Regions from separate parts of the Micromonospora sp. CA-249363 genome, predicted to be linked through region 3. Evidence: predicted binding sites of a transcription regulator. Region 3 holds the regulator's gene; each other region holds the start of a gene.
What was found. Region 3 encodes HrcA, which represses chaperone genes, less so after heat shock. Its sites were predicted from a motif close to GGTTNGCACNCTCNNNNNGAGNGTGCNAACC; they were not measured.

Region 1 (7,067 bases), 580 kb from region 3:
CCTTCTCGGTCAGGCACTTCGACAGGCCCTCGCCCTGGAGCTTGCCGACGACCTCGTTGTCGAAGCTGACGTAGTACTGGGCGGAGCCGCCCAGGGTGAGCCGGTCGTAGTCGATGGTGGCGACACCCTGCGACTTGGCCTTGTCGAGCACGGCCTTGCCGGTGCCGGAGTCCAGGTTGACGATCATCAGGGCGGTGACGCCGCTGGTGATCATCTGGTCGGCGATGGTCTGGAAGGCGGTCTTGTCGTTCTGGGCGTTCTGGATGTCGTACTTGACGCCCGCGGCCTTGAACGCCTCCTCCAGGAAGCGACGGTCCGCGGTCTCCCAGCGGGCCGAGGACTTGCTGTCCGGGAGGATCACGCCGATCTTCGGGGTCTTGGCGGAGCCGCCGGCGTCGGAGCCGGAGTCGTCGTCGCCGCACGCGGTCAAACCGCCGGTCGCGAGCAGGCCCACGGCGGCGATGGTGAGGATCCCCTTACGCATGTGCAGGGTCCTTTCGGAGGTGGGGGAAGGTGTTGTTTTGTTGTGTCCGGCAACGTATTCCGCGTCACACCAGCACCACAAGACCGCGCAGGTCCCAAGTTTGTTGGAAGCGATAACAATTCAGCAACGCGACTGTTACCCGCCGAACATCCCACGAAAGGGCGATGTAACGACAGGTCAGCGTGCCTGCAACGGCGCGGTACGGGCCTCCGTCAACGCCACCAGATCCGCCGCCGCCAGTTCGAGTTGCAGCCCGCGCCGACCAGCGGAGACGTAGATCGTCGGCAGGTCCAGTGCGGACTCGTCGACCACAGTGGGCAGACGCCGACGCTGCCCGAGCGGGCTGATCCCGCCCCGCACGTAGCCGGTGGCCCGTTCGGCGACCGTCCGCTCGGCGAGGGCCGCCCGCTTGCCACCGACCGCCGCCGCGAGCGCCTTGAGGTCCAACTCGCCGGTCACCGGTACGACCGCCACGGTGAGGACACCGTCCACCTCGGTCACCAGCGACTTGAAGACCCGCTCCGGCACCACATCGAGCGCCGCGGCCACCAGGGCGCCGTAGTTCGGGGCGTCCGGCGACACCCGGTACGGGTGGGTGCGATGCGCGATCCCGCGCTTGGCCAGTAGTGCCGTTGCCGGAGTGCCCTGTCCCGCCACGCCCCGAACCTAGTCGACCGGCCGGCCGATCAGCACGGTCGGCGCTCCGGCCACCCGGGTCAGCACCAGGCTCGCCGCCTGGTCGCCGGCCAGGCGCAGGTCCCGCCGCAACTGCTCCGGCGTCAGCGCCGAACCCCGCTTCAGGATCTCCACCCGGCCCACCCGACGTTCGCGCAGCAGTGCCCGCAGGCGCTTGAGCGAGAACGGCAGCACGTCGGTGATCTCCAGGCAGCGCGCGTACGGGGTGCGGATCGGCTGGTCGGCGTAGAGGTACGCGATGCTCGGGTCGGCCAGGGTGGCGTCCAGCTCCGCGGCCAGCTCGGCGACGAGGTGCGCGCGGACCACCGCCGGGTCCGGGTCGTACAGGTAGCGGCGCGGCGCTCCGACCGGCGCCTCCGTGTCGCCCGAGCCGGTGAGCTGGTGGATCTCCCTCCGGTACACGCTGGCGCGGCGGGGCACCTCGGCCAGCTCGCCGCACCAGAGGGTGGCCTCGACCAGGTCGCCGTCCACGCCGACCCACTCCGCCTCCGCGCCGGCCGGGATGAGCGCGTGATCCAGGCCCGGCGCCACCTTCACCACCGTGCGCGGCACCCGCTCGGCCAGGCCGGTCACGAAGTCCCAGGGCGGCGAGTAGGCACGTGGATCGAAGATCCGTCGTCCGGTGCCGGTGGCCCGTCGGGCCGGGTCGCAGAAGACCCCGTCCACGCGTGACACGTCGAACGCGGTCGCGTCGCCGCACTCGACCGTGAACAGGTCGGCCAGCCCGGCGGCGGCGGCATTGGCGGCGGCCATCGCGGCGGTCACCGGGTCGGCCTCCACCCCGTACACCCGGATGCCGGCACGGGCGGCGGCCAGCGCGTCGGCGCCGAGGCCGCACCCGAGGTCGGCCAGGGTGCGCACGCCGGCCGCGCGCAGCCGGGCGGCCCGCCGGTCGGCGACCACCCGGCGGGTGGCCTGTTCCAGGCCGGGGCGGGTGAGGAACATCCCGGCGGCGGCCGGGCCGAACTTGCCCACCGCCCGGTGGCGCAGCTCGGCCTGGGTGAGAGCCGCCGCCGCCAGCGTGGGGGGCACCCCGGCCGCGCGTAGCGCCGACGCCGCGGTCAGTGGATCGCCGCCGGCCAGCTCGGCCGCCGCCGCGAGGGCGGCCGACCCCTCGGGGGTACGCAGTGCCGCCAGCTGATCGAGATCCACCTGCCCATTTTCCCGGTCGAGTTGAAAATCCCGCTGGCGGGGCGCGACGCGCTGGCACTCTCCTTGACGGAGTGCTAGCCACGGAATAACCTGCGATTAGCACTCTCACCCTGAGGGTGCCAGCTTCCGGGTCTCGCGACCCGGGTGCGCACGCCAGGCGGACCGGCACCCGCGACGACGGTCCCGCCCGGTGGCATGAGGCAGATTGACGCTGGTCAGCCCCGCTGTCCGGCAACGAAACCAGTACCCCAGGAGGGTATGCCCGTGACTACCGCGACCAAGGTTGCGATCAAGCCGCTCGAGGACCGCATCGTGGTCCAGGCGAACGAGGCTGAGACCACCACGGCGTCGGGCATCGTGATCCCCGACACCGCCAAGGAGAAGCCGCAGGAGGGCACCGTCCTCGCTGTCGGTCCGGGGCGCGTCGACGACAACGGCAACCGGGTTCCGGTTGACGTGCAGGTCGGCGACACCGTCCTCTACTCGAAGTACGGCGGCACCGAGGTCAAGTACGCCGGCGAGGAGTACCTGGTGCTCTCCGCCCGCGACGTCCTCGCGGTCATCGAGAAGTAAGCAACCGATCAGTGTCGCTGCCCCGGTCCGGCTCGCCGGGCCGGGGCAGCGGCGCTTCGAAGGGACATTCATGGCGAAGATCCTCAGCTTCTCGGACGACGCCCGACACCTGCTGGAGCACGGTGTCAACGCCCTCGCTGACGCGGTCAAGGTCACCCTCGGCCCGCGCGGGCGCAACGTCGTCCTGGACAAGAAGTTCGGTGCGCCGACGATCACCAACGATGGCGTGACCATCGCGAAGGAGATCGAGCTCACCAACCCCTACGAGAACCTCGGCGCGCAGCTGGTCAAGGAGGTGGCGACCAAGACCAACGACGTCGCCGGCGACGGGACCACCACCGCGACCGTGCTGGCGCAGGCGATGGTCCGTGAGGGCCTGCGCAACGTGACCGCCGGGTCCAACCCGGCCGGCCTCAAGCGGGGCATCGACGCGGCGGCCGCCAAGGTCTCCGAAGCGCTGCTCGGCCGGGCCGTCGAGGTCGCCGGCAAGGAGTCGATCGCGAACGTGGCGACGATCTCCGCGCAGGACGCCACCATCGGCGAGCTGATCGCCGAGGCGATGGAGCGGGTCGGCCGCGACGGTGTCATCACCGTCGAGGAGGGCTCGATGCTCACCACCGAGCTGGACGTGACCGAGGGTCTCCAGTTCGACAAGGGCTTCATCTCGCCGAACTTCGTCACCGACCTGGAGGGTCAGGAGTCCGTCCTGGAGGACGCGTACATCCTGGTCACCACCCAGAAGATCTCGGCGATCGAGGAGCTGCTGCCGCTGCTGGAGAAGGTCCTGCAGAACAGCAAGCCCCTGCTGATCATCGCCGAGGACGTGGACGGCCAGGCGCTCTCCACCCTGGTGGTCAACTCGCTGCGCAAGACCCTCAAGGTCTGCGCGGTCAAGGCCCCGGGCTTCGGTGACCGTCGCAAGGCCATGCTCCAGGACATCGCGATCTCCACCGGCGCCGAGCTGGTCGCCCCGGAGCTGGGCTACAAGCTCGACCAGGTCGGCCTGGAGGTCCTCGGCACCGCCCGGCGCGTCGTGGTCGACAAGGAGAACACCACGATCGTCGACGGCGGCGGCCAGAAGACCGAGGTCGACGACCGGGTGGCTCAGATCCGCAAGGAGATCGAGGCCTCCGACTCCGACTGGGACCGGGAGAAGCTGGCCGAGCGGCTGGCGAAGCTCTCCGGCGGCATCGCCGTGATCAAGGTGGGCGCGGCGACCGAGGTCGAGATGAAGGAGCGCAAGCACCGCATCGAGGACGCCATCGCGGCGACCAAGGCCGCGGTCGAGGAGGGCACCGTGCCCGGCGGCGGCGCCGCCCTGGTGCAGATCCTTCCCGTCCTCGACGACGACCTGGGCTTCACCGGCGAGGAGAAGGTCGGCGTCTCGATCGTGCGCAAGGCGCTGGTCGAGCCGCTGCGCTGGATCGCGCAGAACGCCGGCCACGACGGTTACGTCGTGACCCAGAAGGTCGCCGGCATGTCGTGGGGCAGCGGCCTCGACGCGGCCACCGGCGAGTACGGCGACCTGGTCAAGTCCGGCATCATCGACCCGGTGAAGGTGACCCGCAACGCCGTCACCAACGCCGCGTCGATCGCCGGCCTGCTGCTCACCACGGAGAGCCTCGTGGTGGAGAAGCCGGAGCAGCCCGAGCCGGCTGCCGCCGGTGGCGGACACGGACACGGCCACCAGCACGGCCCGGGCTTCTGACCCGGTAGCGACACCCGTTCCGGGGCACACCGTCGTACGGCGGTGTGCCCCGGTTTCGTCTGCGTGAGCATTACCAAGCGGTGACGTCGTTGGCGACCGGCCGAGATGATCGCGCACACTGGGCCGATGAGCACGACGTCACGGCGGTACGCCGCGCTGGCCGGAGTCACCGCTGCCGCCGTCGCGATCGGCATCGCGGAGCCGGTGGCGGTGTTGACCGGCCCCCGGTCGGCGCCACTGGTCGCGGTCGGCGGGGTGGTCGTCGACGCCGTTCCCGAGCCGCTCAAGCAGTTCGCCATCGACGTCTTCGGCACCGCCGACAAGATCGCCCTGCTGACCGGGACGGCCCTGCTGCTGGCCGGGTTCGCGGCCCTGCTCGGAATGCTGGCGATCCGCCGGCTGGCGCTGGGCCTGGCTGGTATCGCGGCGTTCGGCGTCGTCGGTGTGGCCGCCGCCGTGACCCGTCCGGGCGCGGACGTCTTCGACGCGTTGCCGTCGGTGGTCGGCGGCACGCTCGGCGCCCTGGTGCTCTGGCTGTTCATCGCCGGTCCGTTCGAGCTGGACCCCTGGCCCTGGACGTCGCCCGCGCCGCTGTCGCCGACCGCTCCTGGCAGCTCGTCGGCCGGGCTCGATGACGCGTCGACCGCTCCTGCTGGCGCGTCGACGGCTCCTGCTGGCGCGTCGGCCGGGGCTGCTGGCTCGTCGGCCGGGGCTGGCGAGGCGCCGGTGTCGCCCGCCGGGCCGCCCACGTCGGTGACTCCGGCCGCGCCGGTCCAGGGTGTCGACCCGGAGTCGCGCCGGCGGTTCCTCACCGGCACGGGAGTGCTGCTCGGTACGGCGGCCGTGGCCGGTCTCGGCGGGCGTTGGTTGGCCGGGCGGCGGGGCGTCTCGGCCGCCCGGGACGCGATCCGGTTGCCGGCACCGGCCGTTCCCGCACCGGCCGTGCCGGCGGGCGCGGACCTGTCACTGGCGCAGCTCGCGCCGTACGTCACCCCGAACTCCGGGTTCTACCGGATCGACACCGCCCTGGTGGTGCCCCAGGTGAACCCGGACACCTGGCGGCTGCGCATCCACGGCAGGGTGGGTACCGAACGCACGTACACCTACGCGGACCTGCTGGCCCGGCCGCTGGTCGAGCGGTACGTGACGCTCGCCTGCGTCTCCAACGAGGTCGGTGGCGACCTGATCGGCAACGCGCGCTGGCTCGGCGTACCGCTGCGGGAACTGCTGGACGAGGTCCAGCCGGACGAGGACGCCGACCAGGTCGTCGGCCGGTCGGTCGACGGCTGGACCTGCGGTACCCCCACCGCCGCGCTGCGCGACGGGCGGGACGCGCTGCTGGCGATCGGCATGAACGGAGAGCCGCTGCCGGTCCAGCACGGCTTCCCCGTGCGGATGGTGGTGCCCGGCCTCTACGGCTACGTGTCGGCCTGCAAGTGGGTGACCGAGCTGGAGCTGACGCGCTTCGCCGACTTCGACGCGTACTGGGTGCCGCGCGGCTGGTCCGCCCAGGGGCCGATCAAGACCCAGTCGCGGATCGACGCGCCACGACGGCGCAACCGGTTGACCGCCGGCCCGGTGACGGTGGCCGGTGTGGCCTGGGCGCAGCACCGGGGCATCAGCCGGGTCGAGGTACGCGTCGACGACGGCCCCTGGCAGGAGGCGGAGCTGGCCCCGACGGTGTCGGTGGACACCTGGGTCCAGTGGTCCTGGCGCTGGGACGCCACGCCGGGCGAGCACCGTCTCCAGGTCCGGGCAACGGACGCGACCGGCGAGACCCAGACCGAGCGCACCCAGAGCGTCGCCCCGGACGGTGCCACCGGCTGGCACACGGTCCCGGTGAACGTCCGCTGATCCCGCCGGCGGCCAGGGTGGCGATCCACCGACCTGCCGACGCGCCAACCACCGACCACCGACCGCCGGCCACCGACCACGACCAACGTCCTTTGCTCTGCTTCCATCCAGGAAACACCCGGCGTCCGGATACCGGACACCGGGTGTTTCCTCCGCTGAAGCAGAGCAAAGGACTACCGAAGCATCTGCGACCCCATCGCTTGTGGCGCGGGGTGGAACGGGCGTCGGGAGGAACGAGCGTGGGGCGAGAGGGGCCGGCCTGGTCGATCCGTCAGCGGTGTCGGGTCAGGCCACGTTGCGCTGGGCCGGAACCGTCGACTTGTGCGGGCGGCCCAGACGGGCCTCCAGGCGGGCCACGTCGACCCGGATCTGCCGGCGGTCCGCCAGGTCCTCCCAGCCGACGGCGAGCAGGCGTAGCCGCTCCGACTCGCTGAAGCCGCCCCACACGCCGTACGGCTCGCGGACGGACAGCGCGTGTGCGGCGCACTCGGCGCGGACCGGGCAGGCGCGGCAGACCGACTTGGCCGAGGACTCCCGCCGCAGTCGCGAGGACCCACGCTCCCCGTCCGGGTGGAAGAACTGAGCGCTGTCCCGGCCTCG
Region 2 (7,067 bases), 920 kb from region 3:
GCGCGTCACCCGTCCCGGGTACGCCGCCCGTGTCCGGCGCAGGGATTCCGCCCGTGTCCGGCGCAGGTTCGCCGCCTGGCGGGGCCGTTGAGCCGCCGCCTGCCGGGCCGCCCGCTGCTGAGCCGCCGCCTGCCGCTGGGATGCCCCCTGCCGTTGAGCCGCCGCCCGCCGTTGAGCTGCCGCCCGCCGCTGGCATGCCGCCTGGCGGGACCGCGGGGATGCCCCCTGCCGGGCCGCCGCCCGTCTGGGACCCCGCGCGCGGCGCCTGGGTCCCGGCCGGCCCGCCCCCGAAGGGCTGGGCGGCTCCCCCCGTCGGCGGCTACCCGCCCGGGGGCGGTCCCTACGGCGGGCAGCCGTGGTATCCGGGGGCGCCGGGCGGCTGGTACCCGCCGGGTTACGGCCTCGACCCGAACGACGCCCTGGTCACGCCGCCCGGCGCCGGCATCGGAGGCTGGTTCGACCGGTTCTGGGGCGCGCTGCGTCGGGGTTGGCGGCAGTTGGTGCCGATCATGCTGCTCACGCAGGTCCTGCCGGCGGCGGTGCTCTCGGTCATCTCGTTCGGTCTGGACCCGTCACCCGCGTGGGAGGCCCAGGCCGAGGCGGACCCGTCGGCCGGGCTGCCGGACAACTTCGCCACCAGCCTGTTGACCCTCGTCGTCGTGCTGGTCGGCGGCAGCCTGCTGATCGGCCTGGTGCAGGCGCTGGGCTGGGCCGCCGGCAGCTGGGTGATCACTCAACAGGCGACCGGCCGGCCCGCCCGCCTCGACGCGGCACTGCGGTACGGACTGCGCCGGGCGCTCGGCGTGTGGGGCTGGACGCTGCTGGTCAGCCTGCTCATCGGCATCGGAGTCTGCTTCTGCGTGCTGCCGGGCATCTACCTGGCGTTCGCGCTGAGCATGGCCGGCCCGGTCTACCTGTTCGAGCGGGACAACCCGATCGGCCGGTCGTTCCGGATGTTCCACGACCGGCTCGGCATGTTGCTCGGCCGGGTGGCCCTCGTGGCGGCGGCGGTGATCATCGGAACGGTGGTGCCCGGCCTTCTGGAGTCGGCCGGCACCGTCGCGTTCGGCGAGGACCCGTTCGCGTCGCCGGGCGGCGCGGTCGGGGTGGTGGCCGTCATCGCCGTCACGGCGGTGCTGGCCCTTCCGGCCCACCTGGCCCAGCTGGTCGGTCTGCTGATCACGTACGCCGAGCAACGCGCTCATGAGGGGCCCGTGAACGGGGCCACACTGGCTGCGGAACTCGGCTGACCGGGCTCATCGTGCTTGCACTCGGCAGGTGAGAGTGCTAAACAAGTCATTGGCACTCGCATACCGTGAGTGCCAATGGTCGGGACGGTGGGGCCTGGTTGCGCCGGTGTGGAGACGCCGGGGCAGCACATGGCCGGTCGTCGCGGGCTATCCGGCCCGGCCGAAGGACGTCGTCGTCGCCAGGTGGCGACGTCCCAAGGTGCGTACACCAGGCGGCCCATCCGGGGACACATCTCGGGTGGCCCGTGAGTGTCCAGGAGGACAACGCCGTATGGCCAAGATGATCGCGTTCGACGAAGAGGCGCGCCGCGGCCTCGAGCGGGGCATGAACCAGCTCGCCGACGCCGTAAAGGTGACCCTCGGCCCGAAGGGCCGCAACGTCGTGCTCGAGAAGAAGTGGGGTGCCCCCACCATCACCAACGATGGTGTGAGCATCGCCAAGGAGATCGAGCTCGAGGACCCGTACGAGAAGATCGGCGCCGAGCTGGTCAAGGAGGTCGCCAAGAAGACCGACGACGTCGCCGGTGACGGCACGACGACGGCGACCGTCCTGGCCCAGGCCCTGGTTCGCGAGGGCCTGCGCAACGTGGCCGCCGGCGCCAACCCGATGGCCCTGAAGCGGGGCATCGAGGCCGCGGTCGCGAGCGTCTCGGAGGGGCTGTCCAAGCTCGCCAAGGACGTCGAGACCAAGGAGCAGATCGCCTCCACCGCCTCCATCTCCGCTGGTGACAGCAGCGTCGGCGAGATCATCGCCGAGGCGATGGACAAGGTCGGCAAGGAAGGCGTCATCACCGTCGAGGAGAGCAACACCTTCGGGCTGGAGCTGGAGCTCACCGAGGGTATGCGCTTCGACAAGGGCTACATCTCGGCCTACTTCATGACCGACCCGGAGCGTATGGAGGCCGTCTTCGACGACCCGTACATCCTGATCGTCAACAGCAAGATCTCGTCGGTGAAGGACCTGCTCCCGATCCTGGAGAAGGTCATGCAGGGCGGCAAGCCGCTGCTGATCATCGCCGAGGACCTGGAGGGCGAGGCCCTGGCCACCCTGGTGGTCAACAAGGTCCGTGGCACCTTCAAGTCGGTCGCCGTCAAGGCGCCGGGCTTCGGTGACCGCCGCAAGGCCATGCTGACCGACATCGCCATCCTCACCGGTGGCCAGGTCATCAGCGAGGAGGTCGGCCTGAAGCTCGACGCCGTCGGCGTCGACATGCTGGGCCGCGCCCGCAAGGTCGTCGTCACCAAGGACGAGACCACCATCGTCGATGGTGCCGGTGACGCCGAGCAGATCCAGGGCCGGGTCAACCAGATCCGGGCCGAGATCGACAAGAGCGACTCCGACTACGACCGCGAGAAGCTGCAGGAGCGGCTGGCCAAGCTGGCCGGCGGCGTTGCGGTCATCAAGGTCGGCGCGGCCACCGAGGTCGAGCTGAAGGAGCGCAAGCACCGCATCGAGGACGCCGTTCGCAACGCGAAGGCGGCCGTCGAGGAGGGCATCGTCCCGGGTGGTGGCGTCGCGCTGGTGCAGGCCGGCAAGACCGCCTTCGACAAGCTGGACCTGGTCGGCGACGAGGCGACCGGTGCCAACATCGTCAAGGTCGCGCTGGACGCCCCGCTGCGGCAGATCGCCGTCAACGCCGGCCTCGAGGGCGGCGTCGTGGTGGAGAAGGTCCGTAACCTCGAAGCGGGTCACGGCCTCAACGCCGCCAACGGCGAGTACGTCGACCTGCTGGCCGCGGGCATCATCGACCCGGCCAAGGTGACCCGTTCGGCGCTGCAGAACGCGTCGTCGATCGCCGCGCTGTTCCTCACCACCGAGGCCGTCGTCGCGGACAAGCCGGAGAAGACCCCGGCTGCCCCGGCTGGCCCGGGTGGCGGGGACATGGACTTCTGAGTCCAGTTCCGACACACCGAACGGGGCGGGCCGCTGACGCGGTCCGCCCCGTTCGTCGTCAGGTGGGCAGTGGGCGCTGGTTGCGGCGCTTCTGCGCCCGGTCGTACGGCGGCAGCAACTGGATCGGCGCGTCCACCATCTCCTGCGGTTCCTCGGTCGCCGCCCGGCCGTCGGTGCTCATCTCGGCCAGCTGTTCGGCGTCGCCGTAGTCCAGCCGGTCGAACGGCAGTTGGCCGGGCAGGTCGTCGACCGGTTTCCAGGTGATCGGCGGGCCGTCCTCGGTCTGGTCGTCATCCGCGGTCATGGCTGCCTCCTCTACCAAGACGGTAGGGGGCGTCGATGCCCGACGCGGACGAATGGATCAATGTCCCATTTGACCGCTATTGCGCGGCGAGGCGTCGCCGGTACAGGAAGAAGACCCGTTCGATCCGCGCACCCGCGCTGCCCGAGTAGAACGGCACCGGCCCCACCCAGCCGATCTCCGCCCGGTCCAGCCCCGCCGCCCGCTGGTCCCGCAGGCAGCGTCGCAGCAGCACACCGCCGATGCCCGAGCCCTCGGCGGCCGGGGCCGTGCCCATCGGCCCGAACCAGCTCGGCCGGGACGACCCGTAGGCGGCAAAACCGAGCACCTCGCCGGCCCGCTCCGCCAGGTGGCAGCCGGCCCCCTCGCGGCCCACCGATCCGATCAGCTCACCGTCCCAGGCGCCGCCGAAGGTCGACCGGGCGAACGCGGTCAGCGCCGGCAGGTCCGCGGGCTCGGCCCGCCGTACCGTGATGCCCTGCCCGGCCAGCCGCCGCTCGGCGGCCTCCGTCGACCGCAGGGCCGGCGACTCGTCGTACGACAGGTCCGCGGTCATGTTCCAGGCGGTCCGGTCCTGCTGGTACCCGAGCGCCAGGGCCGCGCAGACCGCCGGCGTGTACCGCACGTCGATGCCGGGCCAGGCGTAGTACGGCGGGTTCCCGGCCAGCAGCACCTCGCTGACGCCGCGCCCGGCGAGCGCCCGCTCGGCCTGGGCGAGCAGCGCGCGGCCCACGCCCCGGCGGCGTTGCCCCGGCAGTACGGCGACCAGGTCCACGTGCCCGATGCCCGGCTCGGTCGGCGACACCGAGCAGAGCAGCACCCCGACCAGATCGTCGGCCCGGTACGCCCCCAGCGCGATCACCGGTCGGTCGACGGCGGCCCGGGGCCAGAGGACGTCCACGATGGCGTCCGCCTCGGCGGCGTCCTCCGGCAGATCGAGTGCCTGCGCGCAGAGCCGCGCCACGGCGGGCGCGAGATCGAGGGCCAGCTCGGTGACGGTGATCTCGGCGTCCATGGGTGCCGACCCTAGATCACCCGCCGCCTCCCGCCCTGCTCACCCCCGGGCTGCGCGGACGGCGGCGTACGCGTCGACCTGGCCGGCGCCGGTGACGTTCGCCGGGGAGCCGCAGTCATCGCTGGGATTGCGGGAGCGGTAGGTCGGCTCGGCCGGCGTGGCGGTGTCCCGCAGGATCTGCCGGGTCCGGGCCAGGTCGCCGATCAGCGCCGGGTTCGCCGACCACATGAGCGCGACCACTCCCGCCACCTGCGGGGTCGCCATCGACGTGCCGTCCAGAGCCGCGTACCCGCCGCCGGGCATCGCCGACACCACGCCCACCCCGGGGGCCAGTACGTCCGGCTTGCCCGCGCCGCCCGGCACCGGCCCGCGCGAGGAGAACTCCGCCACGCGTCGCTGCGCGTCCACCGCGCCCACGGTCAGCACGGTCGCGTACGGCGCGGGCGGGTCGTCGATCGACGCGCACCACGGCCCGGTGTTCCCGGCGGCGGCGACCACGAAGATCCCGGCCGCGTCCAGCGCCGTGGCCGCCGGCAGCAACGCGTCCCGGTCGCAGCCCTCGATCGTCGGGCAGCCCCACGAGTTGGTCAGCACCTGTGGCGCGCGCTCGGGCCGTCCGTCGGTGAACGGGTCACCCCCGGCGGGGAAGGGGGCCAGCATGAACTGGAGGCAGTCCAGGTAGTGCCCCGGGCTGCCCAGGTTGCGGTCCAGGTTGACGCAGCCCACCCACTGCGCGTCCGGGGCCACGCCGATGCCGTTCCGCCCGACCGCGCTGCCCACGGTGTGGGTGCCGTGCCCGCCCTGGTCGGTGGGCGTCCGAGTGTCGTCCCACGGGTCGTACCAGGAGTCGTCGCCGCCCCGGAACCCGGCCCGCAGCGCCGGATGGCCGCCGTCAACGCCGGAGTCGGAGCTGCCGACCACGATCCCCGCGCCGGTCACCCCGAGTTGGGACCAGACCCGGTCCGCGCCGAGTTGGCGGATGTTCCACTCCGGACCGGTCGGTGCCGGCGCGGTGCCCCGGTTCTGTCCCGCCGGGGCGGGCAGTGGCCGCAGACGCTGGCTGACCAGCACCCGGCCCACCTCGGGCCGCCGCGCCAGCCAGGCTCGCACGGCCGGACCGCCGTCCACCTCGACCGCGTTGACCAGGTAGTACGGCACCGGGTCGAGCCGTAGCCGCCCCGCCGTGCGACGCAGGTCGGCCTGCGTACGGTCGGCGGTCGCCACCAACCGCCGGTAGACCTCCGCCGCCCGGGCGTTCCGCCCGGCCTGTCCGGGGGCGCCGACCGGGATGCCGCTCAGGTCGGCCTGCTCGCGCAGCACCACCAGCAGTCGCTCGCCGTACAGGCCGGGTTGACCGGGCCCGACGTCGACCACGCCCACCGTCAGCAGCAGGACCGTCGCCGCCAGCGCGGCGACCCGGCGACTCGGGGTACGTGCCGCTGGGCGGGCCAGCAGCACCCCGTACCCGATGGCGAGGACGACCGCGACGGCGAGGCCGACGCCGGCGGCGGTCGCCACCCAGAACGGCACGTCGCGGGTACCGACCAGCAGCAGGGTGATCTCCTCCGGGTCGGTGAACGCCAGCGGCCCGAGGACGGCCAGGCCCACCAGCCAGCCGGTCGCGGCCCGGCCGGCACGGACCGGATCGGTCGCGCCGACGCCGGGCTGCGAGGTCGTGACCGGGTCGGCGGCCGGTGCCCCGGCGGTTGTCGGGTCGGCGGCCGACCGCCAGGTCGTGGCCCAGAGCGCGGCGAGCACGAAGCCGGTCGGCGGCAGCGTCAGCAGGGCGGGCAACTGCGCGCCGGACTGGCCGGTCCCGGCGGCGAGCAGCAGCAGCGCCACCCCGGCGACGAGGCCGCCGACCAGCACCAGACGGGCCGGGCGGGGTGGCCGGCCGACCGCGAACCGGGACCAGAAGGTGGCGTCCAGCAGCGTGGCCGCCAGCACACCCAGCGCGGCGGCCGCCAGGACCGCGAGGGCGGTCTCCAGCAGGCCGCCGAGCGCGCCCAGCCAGGCCCACGGCAGCACCAGGGCCAGCCCGGCGGCCACCGCGAGCAGCGGCGCCGCGCCCGGCCGCCACGCGCCGCGCCGCGCCCGCTCGGCGTCACCGGTGGCGTCGTTCCGTGCGGCGTCGGTCCGTGCGGCGTCGGTCCGTGCGGTGTCGGTCCGTGCGGCGTCGTTCCGCGCCGCGACGGCCTGCGCGGCGTCGTTCCGCGCGGCGTGTCCCTCGTCGTCGGGTGCCGGGCCGTCGACGAGGCGTGCCGGGCCGTCGATCAGGCCAGCCGGCCCGGGGTACGTCCGCCGACGCCCCGCCCACCCGACGGCGAACGCGCCGAGCAGCGCCGTCGCGGCCAGCACGGCCAGGTACGCCTCGTGGTGCACGGGCGGCACCACCCGCAGCACGGTGAGTACACCGAGGGCCAGCGCACCGAGCAGCCAGAGGTGTCCGGTGGCCCGGACGGCGGCCGAGCGGGGCAGCACGGCCAGCAGCAGGGCGGGCGTGCCGACCAGCACGACGGCGGCCAGGCCGAGCACCGGCCAGAGCCAGCCCACCCGGTCGCGTCCGAAGTTCAACAGCACCTGATCGGTCAGCCAGCCACCGGTCTG
Region 3 (7,067 bases):
CTGGTGGTGTTCCTCGCCTCCGACCGGGCGTCGTACATCACCGGCGCCAACTACGCGGTCGACGGCGGCGCGAGCGCGTGGTGACCGACCTCGGGGGCGTCGCCGCTTCCGGGCGGCGCCCCCGCTCCTACCCGGCGTGCTCTGCGGAACCCCCGTCGAGAGCGGCCACCCATCGAGTCAATCGCTTCTCGCGGAACGCGGTGACACCCTCGCGCCCCTCGTCGGAGAGGAAGTAGCCGGTCGAGAGGGCGGACAGGCGGGTCAGGTCACCGCGCAGCTCGGCGGTGCCCGGCCGGCGCAGCAGATCCTTGGTGCCGGCCAGGGCTCCGGGCGCGCCGCGGACCAGGGAGTCGCAGTAGCCCCGCACCGCGTCGTCCAGCTCCTGGGCCGGCACCGAGGCCGTCACCAGGCCGACCTCGGCGGCCCGCCGCCCGTCGAAGGTGTTCCCGGTCAGGTACAGCTCGGCCGCGGCGCGGGGGTGCAGCCGGGGCAGCACGGTCGCCGAGATCACCGCCGGGATCACCCCGATGCGGACCTCGGTGAACGCGAACGTCGCCTCGTCGGCGCAGACCGCGAGATCAGCGGCGGCCACGAGACCCAGTCCGCCGGCCCGCGCGGGCCCGCCGACCCGGGCCACGACCGGCTTCGGGCACTCCCAGAGCGCCGCGAGCACGTCGCCCAGCATGCCGGCGGGGACGGTTCCACTGGCGTACGCCGCAGCGGTCTCCTTCAGGTCCGCGCCCGAGCAGAAGACCGGCCCGGTGTGGTCGAGCACGACCACCCGGACCGCGTCGTCGGCCACCGCGTCCGCCAGTCCGGCCAGCAACTGGGTCATCAGGGCGGTGGAGAGCGCGTTGCGGTTGTGCGGGCTGTCCAGGGTGAGTGTGGTCACCCCACGGGCCGTGGCGACCCGCACGAGCACGTCGGGAGAGGTCATGCCGGGCACACTAGTGGCCATGCCCGGCGTCCTTCCAGATGGTGAGACCGTCCCCGCCGACGGATCGTTGCCCGCCACCGCCACCACGGCGGTCGGCGCGCGCGGTTTCGGCGTGTACGTCCACGTTCCGTTCTGCGCCAGCCGCTGCGGCTACTGCGACTTCAACACGTACACGGCCGCCGAGCTGGGCGGGGGCGCGAGCCGCGAGGCGTACGCCGACACCGTGCTGGCCGAGCTGGCGCTCGCCGCCCGGGTGCTCGGCGACAACCCGCCACCCCGCGTCGACACCGTCTTCGTCGGTGGCGGCACGCCCACCCTGCTCCCCGCCGACGACCTGGCCCGCATCCTCGACGGCATCGACCGCACCTGGGGACTGGCCGCCGACGCCGAGGTGACCACCGAGGCGAATCCGGAATCGGTCACCCCGGAGTCGTTGAAGCTGCTGCGGGCGGCCGGCTACACCCGGATCTCGCTGGGCATGCAGTCCGCGTCGCCCGGGGTGCTGGCGATCCTCGACCGCAAGCACAGCGCCGGCCGGGCCACCGCCGCCGCCCGGGAGGCGCGCGAGGCCGGGTTCGACCACGTCAACCTGGACCTGATCTACGGCACGCCGGGGGAGCGGGCCGAGGACTTCGCCGCCACGTTGGAGCAGGTCGTCGCCGCCGGGGTCGACCACGTCAGCGCGTACGCCCTCATCGTGGAGGACGGCACCCGGCTCGCCGCCCGGATGAAGCGCGGCGAGTTGCCGTACCCCAGTGACGACGTGGCGGCGGACCGCTACCTGGCCGCGGAGGCCGCCCTCGACGCGGCCGGCCTGTCCTGGTACGAGGTGTCCAACTGGGCGCGCGCCGAAGAGGCCCGGTGCCGGCACAACCTGCTCTACTGGACCGGCGCCGACTGGTGGGGCCTCGGGCCGGGCGCGCACAGCCACGTCGGCGGGGTGCGCTGGTGGAACGTGAAGCACCCCACGACGTACGCCCAGCGGCTCGCGGCCGGCGCGTCACCCGGCCTGGCCCGCGAGGTGCTCACCACCGACGAGGCGCACATGGAGGACGTGATGCTCCGGCTGCGGCTCGCCAGCGGACTGCCGCTCGGGGTGCTCGACGACGCCGGCCGGGCCGGCGCCGCACGGGCGCTCGCCGACGGCCTGCTGGACGCCGAGGCGTACGCCGCCGGACGAGCGGTGCTCACCCTGCGCGGCCGGCTGCTCGCCGACGCGGTCGTGCGCGACCTGCTGCCCTGAGCCGGACGCCCGCCCGGCCGGCGACGGTGTGCCGGACCGGCCGGGGGAGCGGCCGGCCCGTCTCACTTGATGAAGCTGGCGGAGAGCGGGTAGCGGTAGAGCTGCCCCTCGTTGGCCTTGATGCCGGCGAGGATGCCGCACACGGCCCCGAGGATGATGGCCGCCGCGACGCCGATGAAGCCGATCAGGATGCAGGACAGCACCCAGCCGACCAGGCCGACGATCGACCAGATGAGCTGGAAGTTGAGCGCCGACACGGCGTGCGCCCGGACGGTCGGGGACTGGCTGCCCCGGGCCAGCATCGCCACCAGCGGGGCGATCCAGCCGAGCACGCCGCCGCTGATGATCATCCCGGCCGCGCCGCCGAAGTGGGCGACGAGTGCCCAGGTCTTGTCCTCGTTGTTGGCGTAACCGCCGCCGGGAGCGCCGTACGCGCCGCCGGTCGGATAGCCGCCCGGCGGGGGATAACCGCCCGGTGGCGGATAGTCGCCGGGCGGAGGGTAGCCGCCCGACGGCGGTTGGTCACCGGTGGGCGGCGGATAGCCACCGGCCGGGGGATAGCCGCCCGGGCCGGGTGCCCCGGACAGTGGTGCGGTGGGCGGCTCGGCCGACGAGGGCGAGCCGGGGAGATTCGGCTCCGGCGGGTAGCCGCCGGGGTCTCCCGCGCCGGGAGGGCGAGGTGGTTCAGTCATGGTTGTCACGGTAGGTGCCGTTGGCAATGTCGCACCAGTGCGACACCGGCGCACCGGACCGGGACAACCTTGATCATCGCGTCGGCGGGAGCGCCGACGTAGACTGGCACTCGTTACAGTCGAGTGCCAGGACGGTCCGTCGGCCCGGGTGGGCCGACGGCCGACGTGCGACAGGAGGTGCGGAGATGGGTCTGGACGACCGCAAGCTCGCCGTGCTCCGCGCCATCGTCGAGGACTACGTCTCGACCCAGGAGCCCGTCGGCAGCAAGGCGCTTGTCGAGCGGCACCAGCTCGGCGTCTCCCCGGCGACGGTCCGCAACGACATGGCGGTGCTGGAGGAGGAGGGCTACATCCGGCAGCCGCACACCAGCGCCGGCCGGGTGCCCACCGACCGCGGCTACCGCCTCTTCGTCGACCGGCTGTCCCGGGTCAAGCCGCTCAGTCCGGCCGAACGCCGGGCCATCGAGCGCTTCCTCGTCGGTGCCGTCGACCTCGACGACGTGGTCCACCGCACCGTACGGCTGCTCGCCCAGCTGACCCGGCAGGTGGCCGTGGTGCAGTACCCGAGCCTCGCCCGCTCCTCAGTACGCCACCTGGAGCTGGTGCCGATCTCCACCACCCGACTGATGCTCGTCATGATCGCCGACACCGGCCGGGTCGAGCAGCGGCTGGTGGAGCTGCCCGGGCCGGTGCCCGCCGACGACGTCACCGACCTGCGTCGCCTGGTCAACGAGAAGCTCGCCGGCGAGCGCATGTCGGACACGCCTCCGCTGGTGCAGGCGCTGGTGGAGGAGGCGCCGAACGAGCTGCGCGGCGCCATGACCACGCTCTCCACCGTCCTGCTGGAGACGCTCGTCGAGCGGCACGAGGAACGCATCGCCCTGGCCGGCACCGCCAACCTGACCAGGGGCGGTGTGCTCGACTTCCAGGGTTCGCTGCGGCCCATCCTGGAGGCGTTGGAGGAGGAGGTCGTGCTCCTCAAGCTCATCGGCGAGACCGAGCCCAGCACGACCCGGGTGCTGATCGGCGACGAGAACGAGTTCGACAACCTGCGTGCCGCCTCGGTGGTCAGCACCGGGTACGGCCCGGGGGCCACCATCGTGGGCGGCCTGGGCGTGCTGGGGCCGACCCGGATGGACTACCCCGGCAATATCGCCATGGTGCGCGCCGTGGCACGCTACGTGGGCGAGCTGCTGGCCCAGAACTGACCAGTCAGGGCCGACGGCCGGCTGCGGCCGCCGGTCGGCGCAACGCGAGACGAACATGAGGACACGGAACGCAGTGGCCAGGGACTACTACGGCATCCTCGGTGTCAGCCGGGAAGCCTCCGATGACGAGATCAAGCGCGCCTACCGCAAGTTGGCGCGCCAGTTCCACCCGGACGTCAATCCGGACCCGGAGGCCCAGGAGAAGTTCAAGGACATCAACGCCGCGTACGAGGTCCTCTCGGACGACCGGAAGCGGCAGATCGTCGACCTGGGTGGCGACCCGCTCGCCCCGGGCGGCGGGGGCGCGGGCGGCCCGGGTGGTCCGGGCGGGGCCGGCCCGTTCGTCGGTTTCCAGGACATCATGGACGCGTTCTTCGGTGGCGCCGCGGGCGGCGCCGGCCGTGGGCCGCGTCCCCGGACCCGGCCGGGCGCGGACGCGATCCTGCGCCTCGAACTGGACCTGCACGAGACGGCGTTCGGCGTCGAGGCCCCGATCACCGTCGACACCGCCGTGCTCTGCACCACCTGCTCGGGCGCCGGCACCGCGGCCGGCACCCACCTGGCCACCTGCGAGGCGTGCGGCGGCCGGGGCGAGGTGCAGTCGGTGCAGCGCACCTTCCTCGGTCAGGTGGTCTCGGCCCGGCCGTGCACCGTCTGCCAGGGCTACGGCACCACCATCCCGCACCCCTGCCCGACCTGCGCCGGTGACGGCCGGGTGCGCACCCGCCGCTCGCTCACCGTCAAGATCCCGGCCGGGGTCGAGGACGGCATGCGGATCCGGCTGGCCCAGCAGGGTGAGGTGGGTCCGGGCGGCGGCACCGCGGGCGATCTCTACGTGGAGATCCACGAGCGGCCGCACGACGTCTACTCCCGCAAGGGCGACGACCTGCACTGCCGCGTCACCGTGCCGATGACCGCCGCCGCGCTGGGCACCCGGCTCACCATCAAGACGCTGGACAGCGAGGAGACCGTCGACGTCAAGGCCGGTACGCAGCCGGCCAGCACGCTGCGACTACGCGCCCGGGGCGTGCCGCACCTGCGGGGCACCGGCCGGGGCGACCTCTACGTGCACCTGGACGTCCGGACGCCCACCAAGCTCGACCCCGACCAGGAGAAGATGCTGCGCGACTTCGCCAAGACCCGGGGCGAGGAGGTCGCCGAGCTGACGAAGCAGGGCGGCTTCTTCTCCCGGATGCGCGACGCGTTCAACGGCCACGCCTGACGTGTCCGCGCCGCTGTTCCTCGTCGACGCGCTGCCCACCGGTGACGCGCTGACGCTCGACGGCCCCGAGGGCCACCACGCCGCCACCGTGCAGCGGCTGCGGGTCGGTGAGGAGTTGCTGCTCGCGGACGGCCGGGGAGGCACGGCCGCCGCCGTGGTCACCGCCGTCGGCCGGGGCAGCCTGGAGGTCGCCGTCACCTCGCGGGGGTACGCGGACGCGCCCGTACCCCGGATCGTCACCGTTCAGGGCATCGCCAAGGGTGACCGGGGTGAGCTGGCCGTGCAGGCGATGACCGAGGTCGGGGTGGACGAGATCGTGCCCTGGGCGGCGGCGCGCTCGGTGGCTCAGTGGCGCGGCGACCGGGGCGTACGCGCCCGCGAGAAGTGGGTCGCCACCGCCCGCGAGGCGGCGAAGCAGTCCCGCCGGCCCTGGTTGCCCGTCGTGGCCGGCGCGCCGGACGAGTCCACCGCCACGGTCGTCCGCCGCATCGCCGGCGCCGCGGCCGGGTTCGTCCTGCACGAGGAGGCCGACGAGCCGCTGACCGGCGTCGAGCTGCCGTCGGCCGGGGAGATCGTCCTGGTGGTCGGCCCCGAGGGCGGCATCGACACGGCCGAACTGACCGCCTTTCGCGAGGCCGGCGGCCGGCCGGTACGCCTCGGGCCGGAGGTGCTGCGTACCTCCACGGCCGGCGTGGCCGCGCTCAGCGTCCTCGCCACCCGCCTCGGCCGCTGGTAGTTCCACCTTCCGCCGCGGCGGGCCTCCGTGCCCGGCCCGCCCGCTCGCTCGCTCGCCGTGTTCGGCCGCCGCGTTCGGCCCCGGCAACCTCGTCCGCGTCCTTTGCTCTGCTTCAGCGGAGGCAACAGTTTCGGCCCTCAAGTGTTGCCGTGATGGAAGCAGAGCAAAGGACGCGATGATTGGGCCGGAGGCCGTGCTCGGAGGCCGTGCCCGGAGGTCAGTGGCCCAGAGGCCGTGCTTGGCTACGAGCTCGGGCGGTCAGCTGCGCAGGTACGAAGCGCCGTTGAGGTCGACGATCGTGCCGGAGGCCCACTCGGCCTCGGGCGAGGCCAGCCAGTGCACCGCGGCCGCGATCTCCTCCGGCCGGGCCACCCGGTCGAACGGACTCTGCGCCCGGATCGCCGCGCCCCGCTCACCGCGTAGGTGCTCGATCGTCATGTCGGTCGCCACGAAGCCCGGCGCCACCGTGGCCACCGTGATGCCGTACGGCGCGAGCGCCACGGCGAGGGACTGACCGAGCGCGTTCAGCCCCGCCTTGCTGGCCCCGTACGCGGGCTGGTCCGGCTCGCCCCGGAACGCGCCCCGGGACGACACGTTCACGATCCGGCCACCCCGCTCGCGCAGGTGCTGGGCAGCGCACCAGATCACGTTCCCCGCGCCGGTCAGGTTGGTCTCCAGCACCTGCCGCCAGCGAGCCTGCCACTCGTCGTACGAGGTGCCGAAGATCGGGTGCGGAACGTCCCGCTCGCCGTACGTGCCGGCGTTGTTGACCAGCACGTCCAGGCCACCGAGCTGCTCGGCGGCCCGGTCGACCATGCGGCGGACCGCCTCGGGGTCGGTGAGGTCGGCGCGGACCACCACGTGCCCCGATCCGGGCAGCCCGGCGCGCAGTTCCTCGGCCGCCTCGGCGGAGTCGCGGTGGTGGATCGCCACCCGGTCCCCGCTGGCGGCGAACGCCTCCACCACCGCGCGGCCGATGCCGCGCGAGGAACCCGTCACCAGAACCGCCCGATCCGTCATGCCGGCCAT

Region 1: a site for HrcA is predicted at 2,427-2,457, ahead of groES (co-chaperone GroES). Genes of this name have one in related genera too.
Region 2: a site for HrcA is predicted at 1,298-1,328, ahead of groL (chaperonin GroEL). Genes of this name have one in related genera too.

What each region holds. Positions count from the first base shown of each region.
Region 1 is NZ_CP192020.1:6,150,063-6,157,129, reverse strand. It holds gene ACQPZK_RS27490 (sugar ABC transporter substrate-binding protein) at 1-484, opposite strand, end outside; gene ybaK (Cys-tRNA(Pro) deacylase) at 662-1,141, opposite strand; gene ACQPZK_RS27480 (THUMP-like domain-containing protein) at 1,151-2,332, opposite strand; gene groES (co-chaperone GroES) at 2,591-2,905, shown strand; gene groL (chaperonin GroEL) at 2,976-4,613, shown strand; gene ACQPZK_RS27465 (molybdopterin-dependent oxidoreductase) at 4,740-6,467, shown strand; gene ACQPZK_RS27460 (WhiB family transcriptional regulator) at 6,753-7,067, opposite strand, start outside.
Region 2 is NZ_CP192020.1:6,482,731-6,489,797, reverse strand. It holds gene ACQPZK_RS29140 (hypothetical protein) at 219-1,250, shown strand; gene groL (chaperonin GroEL) at 1,522-3,144, shown strand; gene ACQPZK_RS29130 (hypothetical protein) at 3,203-3,448, opposite strand; gene ACQPZK_RS29125 (GNAT family N-acetyltransferase) at 3,525-4,460, opposite strand; gene ACQPZK_RS29120 (S8 family serine peptidase) at 4,500-7,067, opposite strand, start outside.
Region 3 is NZ_CP192020.1:5,565,141-5,572,207, reverse strand. It holds gene ACQPZK_RS24755 (SDR family NAD(P)-dependent oxidoreductase) at 1-84, shown strand, start outside; gene ACQPZK_RS24750 (enoyl-CoA hydratase-related protein) at 128-937, opposite strand; gene hemW (radical SAM family heme chaperone HemW) at 957-2,180, shown strand; gene ACQPZK_RS24740 (DUF4870 domain-containing protein) at 2,243-2,872, opposite strand; gene hrcA (heat-inducible transcriptional repressor HrcA) at 3,058-4,080, shown strand; gene dnaJ (molecular chaperone DnaJ) at 4,154-5,302, shown strand; gene ACQPZK_RS24725 (16S rRNA (uracil(1498)-N(3))-methyltransferase) at 5,304-6,038, shown strand; gene ACQPZK_RS24720 (SDR family NAD(P)-dependent oxidoreductase) at 6,297-7,058, opposite strand.